Regions from separate parts of the Pseudocitrobacter corydidari genome, predicted to be linked through region 3. Evidence: predicted binding sites of a transcription regulator. Region 3 holds the regulator's gene; each other region holds the start of a gene.

Region 1 (2,208 bases), 1.2 Mb from region 3:
TACGACGCTGTTCTTCAGTCAGAATCGCATCAACCACCGCAACCATGTTCACATCGCCCTGCAAATGCGCAGCTTCGTGGAAGGTTTTCGGGTTATCTTCACGGCAAGTAGAACGCAGGTGCGTGAAGTGAATACGGTCACCGAAGGTTTCAATCATTTTCACCAGGTCGTTATCGGCGCGTACGCCATAAGAGCCGGTGCACATGGTGAAGCCGTTATTGATGCTGTCGACGGTCTCTTTCAGCCACTGCATATCTTCGATGGTCGAAACGATACGCGGCAGGCCCAGGATCGGGCGCGGCGGATCGTCCGGGTGAACCGCAAGGCGCACGCCCACTTCTTCTGCAACCGGCACAATCGCACGCAGGAAGACAGCCATGTTTTCACGCAGTTGATCTTTGCTGATGTGATCGTACTCAGCCAGACGCGCACGGAACTGATCCAGGGTATAGCCCTCTTCTGCGCCCGGCAGGCCAGCAATGATATTGCGGGTCAGTTTTTCAATGTCCGCCGCGGTCATGGCGTCGAAATAGGCTTTCGCCTGCTGCTGCTCTTCGGCGGTGTAATCGGCTTGTGCGCCTTCACGCTTCAGGATGTGCAGCTCAAACGCAGCAAACGCGATTTGATCGAAACGCAGCGCTTTGGAACCATCTTCCAGCGTGTATTCGAGGTCCGTACGCGTCCAGTCAAGGATCGGCATAAAGTTGTAGCACACGGTATCAATGCCGCAGGTCGCCAGGTTACGAATGCTCTGCTGGTAGTTAGCAATCCAGGTTTTGTACTCGCCGGAATGCGTTTTGATATCTTCATGAACCGGTATACTTTCAACAACAGACCAGGTCAGCCCTTTTTCCGCCAGCATCGCCTGACGTTTTTGAATTTCTTCGACTGGCCAGACCTGACCATTCGGGATGTGGTGCAGCGCCGTCACGACGCCTGTTGCGCCAGCCTGACGCACATCATCAAGGGAAACCGGATCATTTGGGCCATACCAACGCCATGTTTGTTCCATCGCCTCAACCTCTCAACTTGTTATACCAATAAAATGTTCGTTAATGACGACTACCATACATGTTTATTCGTAGTGGTCAAATACGGCCCCCGCAATGATTGATCTGGCTCACATTACCCGGATAAATTCGGCACACCAATTCAATTTGTTGTCATATAACTTTACACTGGCATTGTTAATTACTGGTTAATCGGACGTGTAAACAATGAAAACAATCGCCAACAGTACGCTCCCTGAGAATGTGCAACTGCCTCATTATGATAGAAAAGCACTGCGCTCGCGGATTGTGCATTTTGGTTTCGGTGCCTTCCATCGCGCGCATCAGGCACTGCTGACTGACCGGGTGCTTAATGCCGAAGGCGGCGATTGGGGGATCTGCGAGATCAGCCTGTTTAGCGGCGACCTGTTGATGAGCCAGCTTCGCGCGCAGGATCATCTGTTCACGGTGCTGGAAAAAAGCGGCGACGGTAATCAACCGATCGTGATTGGTGCAGTGCATGAATGTCTGAACGCCAAACTCGATTCGCTGGCGGCGATTATTGAGAAATTCTGCGAGCCGCAGGTGGCAATTGTTTCGCTGACGATCACCGAGAAAGGCTACTGCATTGACCCGGCGACCGGGCAACTGGATGTGAATCAGCCACGCATCGCGCACGATCTCGACCATCCGCAGGAGCCCCACTCTGCGCCGGGTATCCTGGTCGAAGCCCTGCACCGCCGTCGCGAACGCGGGCTTTCCGCTTTTACGGTTCTCTCCTGCGACAATATTCCGGACAACGGTCACGTGGTGAAAAACGCCGTGCTGGGCATGGCAAAACAGCGCGATCCGGCCCTGGCAGAGTGGATAGCTACGCATGTCACCTTCCCCGGCACCATGGTTGATCGCATCGTTCCGGCGGCCACCGACGCGTCGCTTGCAGAAATCACCAATGAGCTGGGCGGCGTGAATGATCCCTGTGCGATCAGTTGTGAGCCGTTTATCCAGTGGGTTATTGAAGATAACTTTGTGGCGGGCCGCCCGGCATGGGAAATCGCCGGGGCGCAGCTGGTTGATGATGTGTTGCCGTGGGAAGAGATGAAGTTGCGCATGCTTAATGGCAGCCACTCGTTCCTGGCATATCTGGGCTATCTGGCGGGCTATCAGCATATCAGCGACTGCATGCAGGACGCCGATTTCCGCCTCGCGGCGCATCGCT
Region 2 (2,208 bases), 1.5 Mb from region 3:
GTTGCATAGATTCAACCAGACCAGACAAATAAGCGTGAGATTACCATACTTTGCCGCAGGAGATTCATTCCGACGGCGCAAATCGGCGCACCACCACTTCATCGAGTCCCTGCGGATCGCCACGCAGTTCGGCACTCAGTTTCGCCATAAACTGCACCAGATAGTCGGCGTTATGCTGTGCAAGCATGCGCCCTCTGGCCGTTTGCATGGTTTGCGGCAACCGTAACAGCTTGGTTTGAAAGTGATCCAGCGCCCAACGTTTATCGTCTAATGGGCGAGAATCAGCAAAAGGATCGTCCGCATCAAACAGCGGCGTGTTCATGGCGCCCGACACGGCAAACACGCGCGCAAGGCCGATCGCCCCCAACGCTTCAAGGCGGTCGGCATCCTGCACAATTTTCGCTTCCAGCGTCAGCGGCGTTATCTGCGCGCTGAAACTGTGGGCCTCGATGGCGTGCGCTAAAGCAGCAAAGTGCTCATTTGGGAAGTCGGGGAAATCCTCACGCAGAATAGCCAGTGTGCGTTCGGCGGATAACCGCGATGCGCGAGAACGATCGGGATGATTTTTGGGCGGGCTGATAATGTCGTGAAAATAGCAGGCCGTAAGCAGTACCAGTAAGTTGACCGGCTCGTCGGCGGCGATGTGCCTGGCGCTGTGCCAGACACGGCGGAAATGGGAAATATCGTGGGCGGCATCGCCACCGGGGTAATGTTGTGCGAACCAGCGTTCGAAACGCTGCTGCCATGCATCGATTGTCATGCTTTGCGGCCTTAATCCGTTTCCAGGCCGCGAGAATAACAAAATTTGCCTAGCGCATCATTCCTGAGTCTGACGAGGACGGGTATACCAGGCGATGCCGCCGAGGATCAACCCAACAATGCCGAGCACGATAAACCCCGCAAGCGCACCAAGCAGTTTGCCGGAGGTCGAGGCAATTTCACCATCCAGCGTCGCACCAGGGATGGTTTCAACCTCGCTAATGACCCAAAAGTAACGCACCATCGCCCAGACAAAATAGCCGCAGAACGCATAAAAAACCCATAACGCCAGCTTACCGCCAGGGCCACGCGTCATTGTTTCTTCCATATAACACTCTCATTTAGCGAGGAAAATCGTTGTTGCTGCAATTCCACTTAAGGAATAAGTGTGATTGCGGTCACATTATAACGACTCTTTGCGCGCTGAGTAGTACTGGTCGGTCCTGCCTGGGCGCAAAATGCCGATCGTTTGATCTTCGGCAATTTTGTGAAGTGGCGCCCGATCCTTTAGTCAGCGCAGAACACAGGGGTGGGTTCCTCACCATGAAAAATAATTTTCTTGAATGTGTCAGATATATGGATTTGCTTTCTTGATATTTTGCGCTCCGTTTTCAGACTTTCTTTTTTATTTCGTTCGTGCAACTATAATTACGTTATTAGCCTTTTGTTGTTTTACACTGCACTCGTTAATTTTTTCATCTATAGCAGGCCCGATAAGTTTTTTATCGGGCTTTTTTTTTGTTCCCTGCGCTTAAAAAACTCTCTCATAGAATACATAATCTTTATAAATACCCCATGAGTACGCCGTCTCTCAAATCAATAAAATCAATAGATTAAATAACCACATCAAATGCAAGTGAAATAAAATATACATCAATTAAATAATGGAAATATTTTGCAATGTTTAATATAAAATAGTTACATTTTTGGCGTAAAATAAAATGAACTCTATAGATAATATCGCCGCTGCAATGCTGACATTTTAAAAGCATTCATAAACATTATTATTTAAAGGAAATAAATAATGAAAAGAAAAGTATTGGCAATTATTGTTCCGGCATTATTGGTGGCTGGTGCAGCAAATGCGGCTGAAATCTATAATAAAGACGGAAACAAACTGGATCTCTATGGGAAAGTCGATGCACGTCATACTTTCTCTGACAATCCGGGTGACGATGGTGATGAAACCATCGTTGAACTGGGCTTCAAAGGTGAAACTCAGATCACTAACGAATTAACCGGCTTCGGTAACGCGCTGATGAAAGTTAAAGCCAGCGATACCGAAGGCAGCGACAACATGTACGCAAAACTGGCTTTTGCCGGTCTGCGTTATGCAGATGCAGGTTCATTCGACTATGGTCGTAACTACGGCGTAGTGTATGACGTAGAAGCGTGGACCGATATGCTGCCTGTATTCGGTGGCGACTCTTATACCTGGACTGATAACTT
Region 3 (2,208 bases):
GGCTCACCGAAATGTGTTCCTGTAAATCCAGCCCCATCTGGAAGGCGCGCAGCAGGCGCTTGTAATCATTGTGCTGATTGGCCGCCAGCATGTGCATCTGCTGGTAACACTGGGAAATCAGGTCGACCACTTTCTGCTGACGATTAAGCAACGGCGGCAGGGCGGTATTGGGGTCGGTATGTTGCGTCAGCAGGCTATATTTGGCTTCGCAGTACTCCGCCAGTTGGCGGTAAAGCAGGCTCAACGACTCGCGCAGCGGCTGTTCGCGCCATAGCCAGAACCAGAACCAGTTAAACAGCCCGTACCATAGCGTGCCGAGCGCGTAGATAAGCAGCGGTTCCCAGATGGGCATATTGCCCGCCAGGCTCAGGGTAAAAATGGCGGCAATCAGCGAGGCCGGAAGCAATCGCCCGTGCAGCGCGCTGATTTCGGCGGTAACGCCCAGCACCATCGCCAGACCGGTAAGAATAAACGGCAGCGGGATATCATCGGCCAGCAACAGTTGCACAATCAGGCTGCAACCGGCGAACAGAGACCCACCGATAATCAGGCGTTTGAAGAAGCGTTTATGGGGAGTATCCAGCCCGGCGATGTTGCAGCAGGCAGGCACTAAAGAGAACAGTAAGCCGTGTTGAAGCTGGCCGAGGATCAGGCCGACGGCGACCGGCAAACATAACACCAGCGTTTGCCGCAGTGCATAGTTGACTTCCGGGTGGTAAATCAGCCTGCGCCACATAAGAGACAAAAACGGCGTATTGCGCGAACAATACGCCGTCAGACGAGATTAACGCGTGCCGTAAACGACGATCGTTTTACCGTGTGCGGAGATCAGGTTCTGATCTTCCAGCATCTTCAGAATGCGGCCCACGGTTTCGCGGGAGCAACCGACGATCTGACCGATTTCCTGACGGGTGATTTTGATCTGCATACCGTCCGGGTGGGTCATGGCATCCGGCTGTTTTGCCAGATTCAGCAGCGTCTGTGCGATACGACCGGTAACGTCGAGGAACGCCAGGTTGCCCACTTTCTCAGAGGTAACCTGCAGACGGCGCGCCATCTGAGAGGAGAGACGCATCAGGATATCCGGGTTAACCTGGATGAGCTGACGGAATTTCTTATAGGAGATTTCAGCCACTTCACAGGCGGTTTTCGCCCGAACCCAGGCGCTACGTTCCTGGCCTTCTTCAAACAGGCCCAGTTCACCGATGAAATCGCCCTGGTTGAGGTAGGAAAGGATCATCTCTTTGCCTTCCTCATCCTTGATGAGTACTGCCACGGAGCCTTTAACGATGTAGTACAGCGTTTCCGCTTTTTCACCCTGGTGAATCAGCGTGCTCTTCGATGGGTACTTATGAATGTGGCAATGAGACAAGAACCATTCGAGTGTCGGGTCTGTTTGCGGTTTGCCAAGCACCATGCGCGGTTATCCTCTGTTATAAGCTATCGCCAGCGGCAAATCAGGCTACCACTGGTGGAAATAATGTCCTTCCCTCTACCTGGGAAGTTGGCCGTCAAAAATTGTCGCAGCCAGTATGTGATGTCCTCTGCATACATGCAGTACGTTTATGTATCTCTGTAGCATCCCGACTGTTTTAGCATAGCTTTCGCCGTGTGTCTCCTGGTGTCTCGCTTCAGCATGACCCAGGTCTACTTCCGTTGCGAGATTTGTTATGTGCGCGTAATCTGACAATAAATTTGCAACTCTGGAGTGACTATTATGCAAGCGCGTGTGAAATGGGTTGAAGGGTTAACCTTCCTGGGTGAGTCGGCTTCCGGGCACCAGATTCTAATGGATGGCAACTCAGGTGATAAAGCGCCAAGCCCGATGGAAGTCGTGCTGATGGCTGCGGGCGGTTGTAGCGCTATTGACGTCGTGTCAATCCTGCAAAAGGGCCGTTACGACGTGACCGATTGTGAAGTTAAGCTGACCTCTGAACGCCGCGAAGAAGCGCCACGTCTGTTCACGCACATCAATCTGCACTTCATTGTGACCGGCAAAGAACTGAAAGATGCGGCGGTGTCCCGGGCGGTGGATTTGTCCGCTGAGAAGTACTGTTCAGTGGCGCTGATGCTGGGCAAAGCGGTGAACATTACCCATTCTTATGAGGTGGTGGAGGGGTAACGCCCGCGTCGCCTTTATGTCGGATGGCGGCTACGCCTTATCCGACCTACGAAAGCTTTGTAGGTCGGGTAAGGTGCTATTTCACC
Region 4 (2,208 bases), 1.1 Mb from region 3:
CAGATTCAGCGTCAGAGAACCATTGGTGGTGCTGCCATTGGTGCCTGCCGGAAGGCCGAAATTACCGAGGATTTGGTTATAGGCTGACGGAAGATCGCTCTTATAATCGCCATCAAAGTCAATTTTCACTTCAGAACGGTAGGTAAAGCCGTAACGGTTATTCTTATCGAGCTCAAACAGAATACCGGCATTCCAGCCAAAGCCCCATTCGTCACCTTTCAGGTGCGCAATTTTCGTGTTTGCCGGGATCTGGCTGACCTGGCCTGCCAGTGCAGGTGGCAGAGCACCAGAACCAGCAACGATCTGACCTAAATCACCCGCGTAGCGGTCGATTTTTGCACGGGCGTAAACTGCGTTAAAGCCCGCCCCGAAGCTCCACTGAGGGCTCAAACGATAAGCGCCGCTCAGGTTCAGGTTCATTGTTTCGAGGTCAGTCGTACCACCGTACGCGCCAGCGGCGTAGGTATCGTTAAACTCGGTTGCCAGACCATAGTTAGAGGTAACAGATGCCCCCCAACCGAACTGATCGTTAATCGGCATCACGAAGTGAACGTTTGGTACCCATGCGGTAGGCGCAATGTTATCCGCTTTCAGGCTGTTGCCGGTTGGCGAGCGGCCTGAAACGTTTACATCCGGGTCAATATAAACCGCACCGGCAGAAAACGTCGGGCGATCAAACATCATAATCAGCGCGGGGTTACGGCTGGCGTTGCCTGCATCGTCAGCGATGGCACCTTCACCGGAATAGGCGCGGCCCAGACCAGAGGAAGAAAACTCATTAAGCTGGAAGCCTGCAGACCAGGCGTGGGTAGAAACGAGTGCCACTGCGACTGCGAGAGCAGACTTTGTAAACCGGGTTTTCTGGCTCATGACCATAACCTCATTGAGTTATTTTTATACAAAAAATGTTACATGTAGTAACAGAAGCGCGAAGTGTAGGGGCTGGACTACGTCAGAGAAATCAGACCAGTGACGAGAGTATAGGTCTGACCAGATATGATGTTGCAATATTGTTTCTCAGATTTTACGTATATGATCACCGAAACGGGATCTGGTTAGCAAATTTGGTGAGGTTGAGCTTCATCTGTTTGGGTGATTTTTGTTTTAGATCATTTTTAAGTGTGATTTCGGTCACTTATCCCAATTGGGATAATTAACGACTGGAGGGAGCTTTCCGGGGAGCGTAAAATAACGGCATCGTTTATCTGGCACCTTCGCGTGCATATACAGAGGAAATCTACAATGAGTAAATGCAGTGCTGATGAAACCCCGGTTTGCTGCTGTATGGATGTTGGCACCATCATGGACAACTCCGATTGCACAGCCTCCTATAGCCGCGTTTTTGCAACTCGCGCTGAAGCTGAAGAAACCCTCGCTGCGCTGACTGAACGCGCGCGTGGTGTTGAATCCGATCCGTGCGTCATCACCCCAGTCTTCAAAGACGTTGAGGGCGGCGTACAGATGGATATCGATTTTGTTTTTGCCTGCGAAGCAGAAACGCTGATCTTCCAGCTGGGTCTGCGTTAATCCATACCAAACGCCTCTGCATCGCAGGGGCGTTTTCTTTTCTCCCTCCAGTGTGTTTTAGCTCCCATTTTTCCCTCTCCCTTATTGGCTTAATGTAAAAAATTAGTTAAGACTGTTATCAGGTCCGACCACTTTGGTTTTATCTTTTAACAGGGGAGTTTTATGAGTCAGGCATTACCGCTTATCACCCGTCAGGGCGATCGCATTGCCATTGTCAGTGGTTTACGTACCCCATTTGCCCGTCAGGCCACCGCGTTTCACGGTGTACCGGCGATTGATCTCGGTAAAATGGTGGTGGGCGAAATGCTGGCGCGTAGCGAAATTCCCCCTGAAATTATCGAACAGCTGGTTTTTGGCCAGGTGGTTCAGATGCCAGAAGCGCCCAACATTGCCCGTGAAATTGTCCTCGGGACGGGGATGAACGTGCATACGGATGCCTACAGCGTCAGCCGCGCCTGTGCCACCAGTTTTCAGGCAGTGGCAAACGTGGCTGAAAGTCTAATGGCGGGGACTATTCGCGCGGGTATTGCAGGCGGGGCGGATTCCTCCTCCGTGCTGCCGATTGGCGTCAGCAAAAAGCTGGCGCGGACGCTGGTGGATGCCAATAAAGCGCGTACGCTCGGGCAGCGTCTGAAACTCTTTTCCCGCCTGAAGCTGCGCGACCTGATGCCGGTTCCCCCG

What was found. Region 3 encodes CRP, which controls carbon source genes, mostly activating them, when cyclic AMP is high. Its sites were predicted from a motif close to ATGTGANNNNNNTCACAT; they were not measured.
Region 1: a site for CRP is predicted at 1,109-1,126, ahead of G163CM_RS02245 (mannitol dehydrogenase family protein). Genes of this name have one in related genera too.
Region 2: a site for CRP is predicted at 1,146-1,163, ahead of drpB (cell division protein DrpB). Genes of this name have one in related genera too.
Region 4: a site for CRP is predicted at 1,120-1,137, ahead of G163CM_RS01560 (YfcZ/YiiS family protein). Genes of this name have one in related genera too.

The regions. Positions count from the first base shown of each region.
Region 1 is NZ_CP087880.1:501,748-503,955, reverse strand. It holds gene uxuA (mannonate dehydratase) at 1-1,012, opposite strand, end outside; gene G163CM_RS02245 (mannitol dehydrogenase family protein) at 1,218-2,208, shown strand, end outside.
Region 2 is NZ_CP087880.1:769,244-771,451, reverse strand. It holds gene G163CM_RS03465 (DNA cytosine methyltransferase) at 1-7, opposite strand, end outside; gene G163CM_RS03460 (phosphohydrolase) at 65-760, opposite strand; gene drpB (cell division protein DrpB) at 818-1,087, opposite strand; gene ompC (porin OmpC) at 1,784-2,208, shown strand, end outside.
Region 3 is NZ_CP087880.1:4,273,445-4,275,652, forward strand. It holds gene G163CM_RS19780 (YccS/YhfK family putative transporter) at 1-736, opposite strand, end outside; gene crp (cAMP-activated global transcriptional regulator CRP) at 785-1,417, opposite strand; gene G163CM_RS19790 (OsmC family protein) at 1,718-2,122, shown strand; gene G163CM_RS19795 (phosphoribulokinase) at 2,204-2,208, opposite strand, start outside.
Region 4 is NZ_CP087880.1:345,542-347,749, forward strand. It holds gene fadL (long-chain fatty acid transporter FadL) at 1-870, opposite strand, end outside; gene G163CM_RS01560 (YfcZ/YiiS family protein) at 1,243-1,527, shown strand; gene fadI (acetyl-CoA C-acyltransferase FadI) at 1,690-2,208, shown strand, end outside.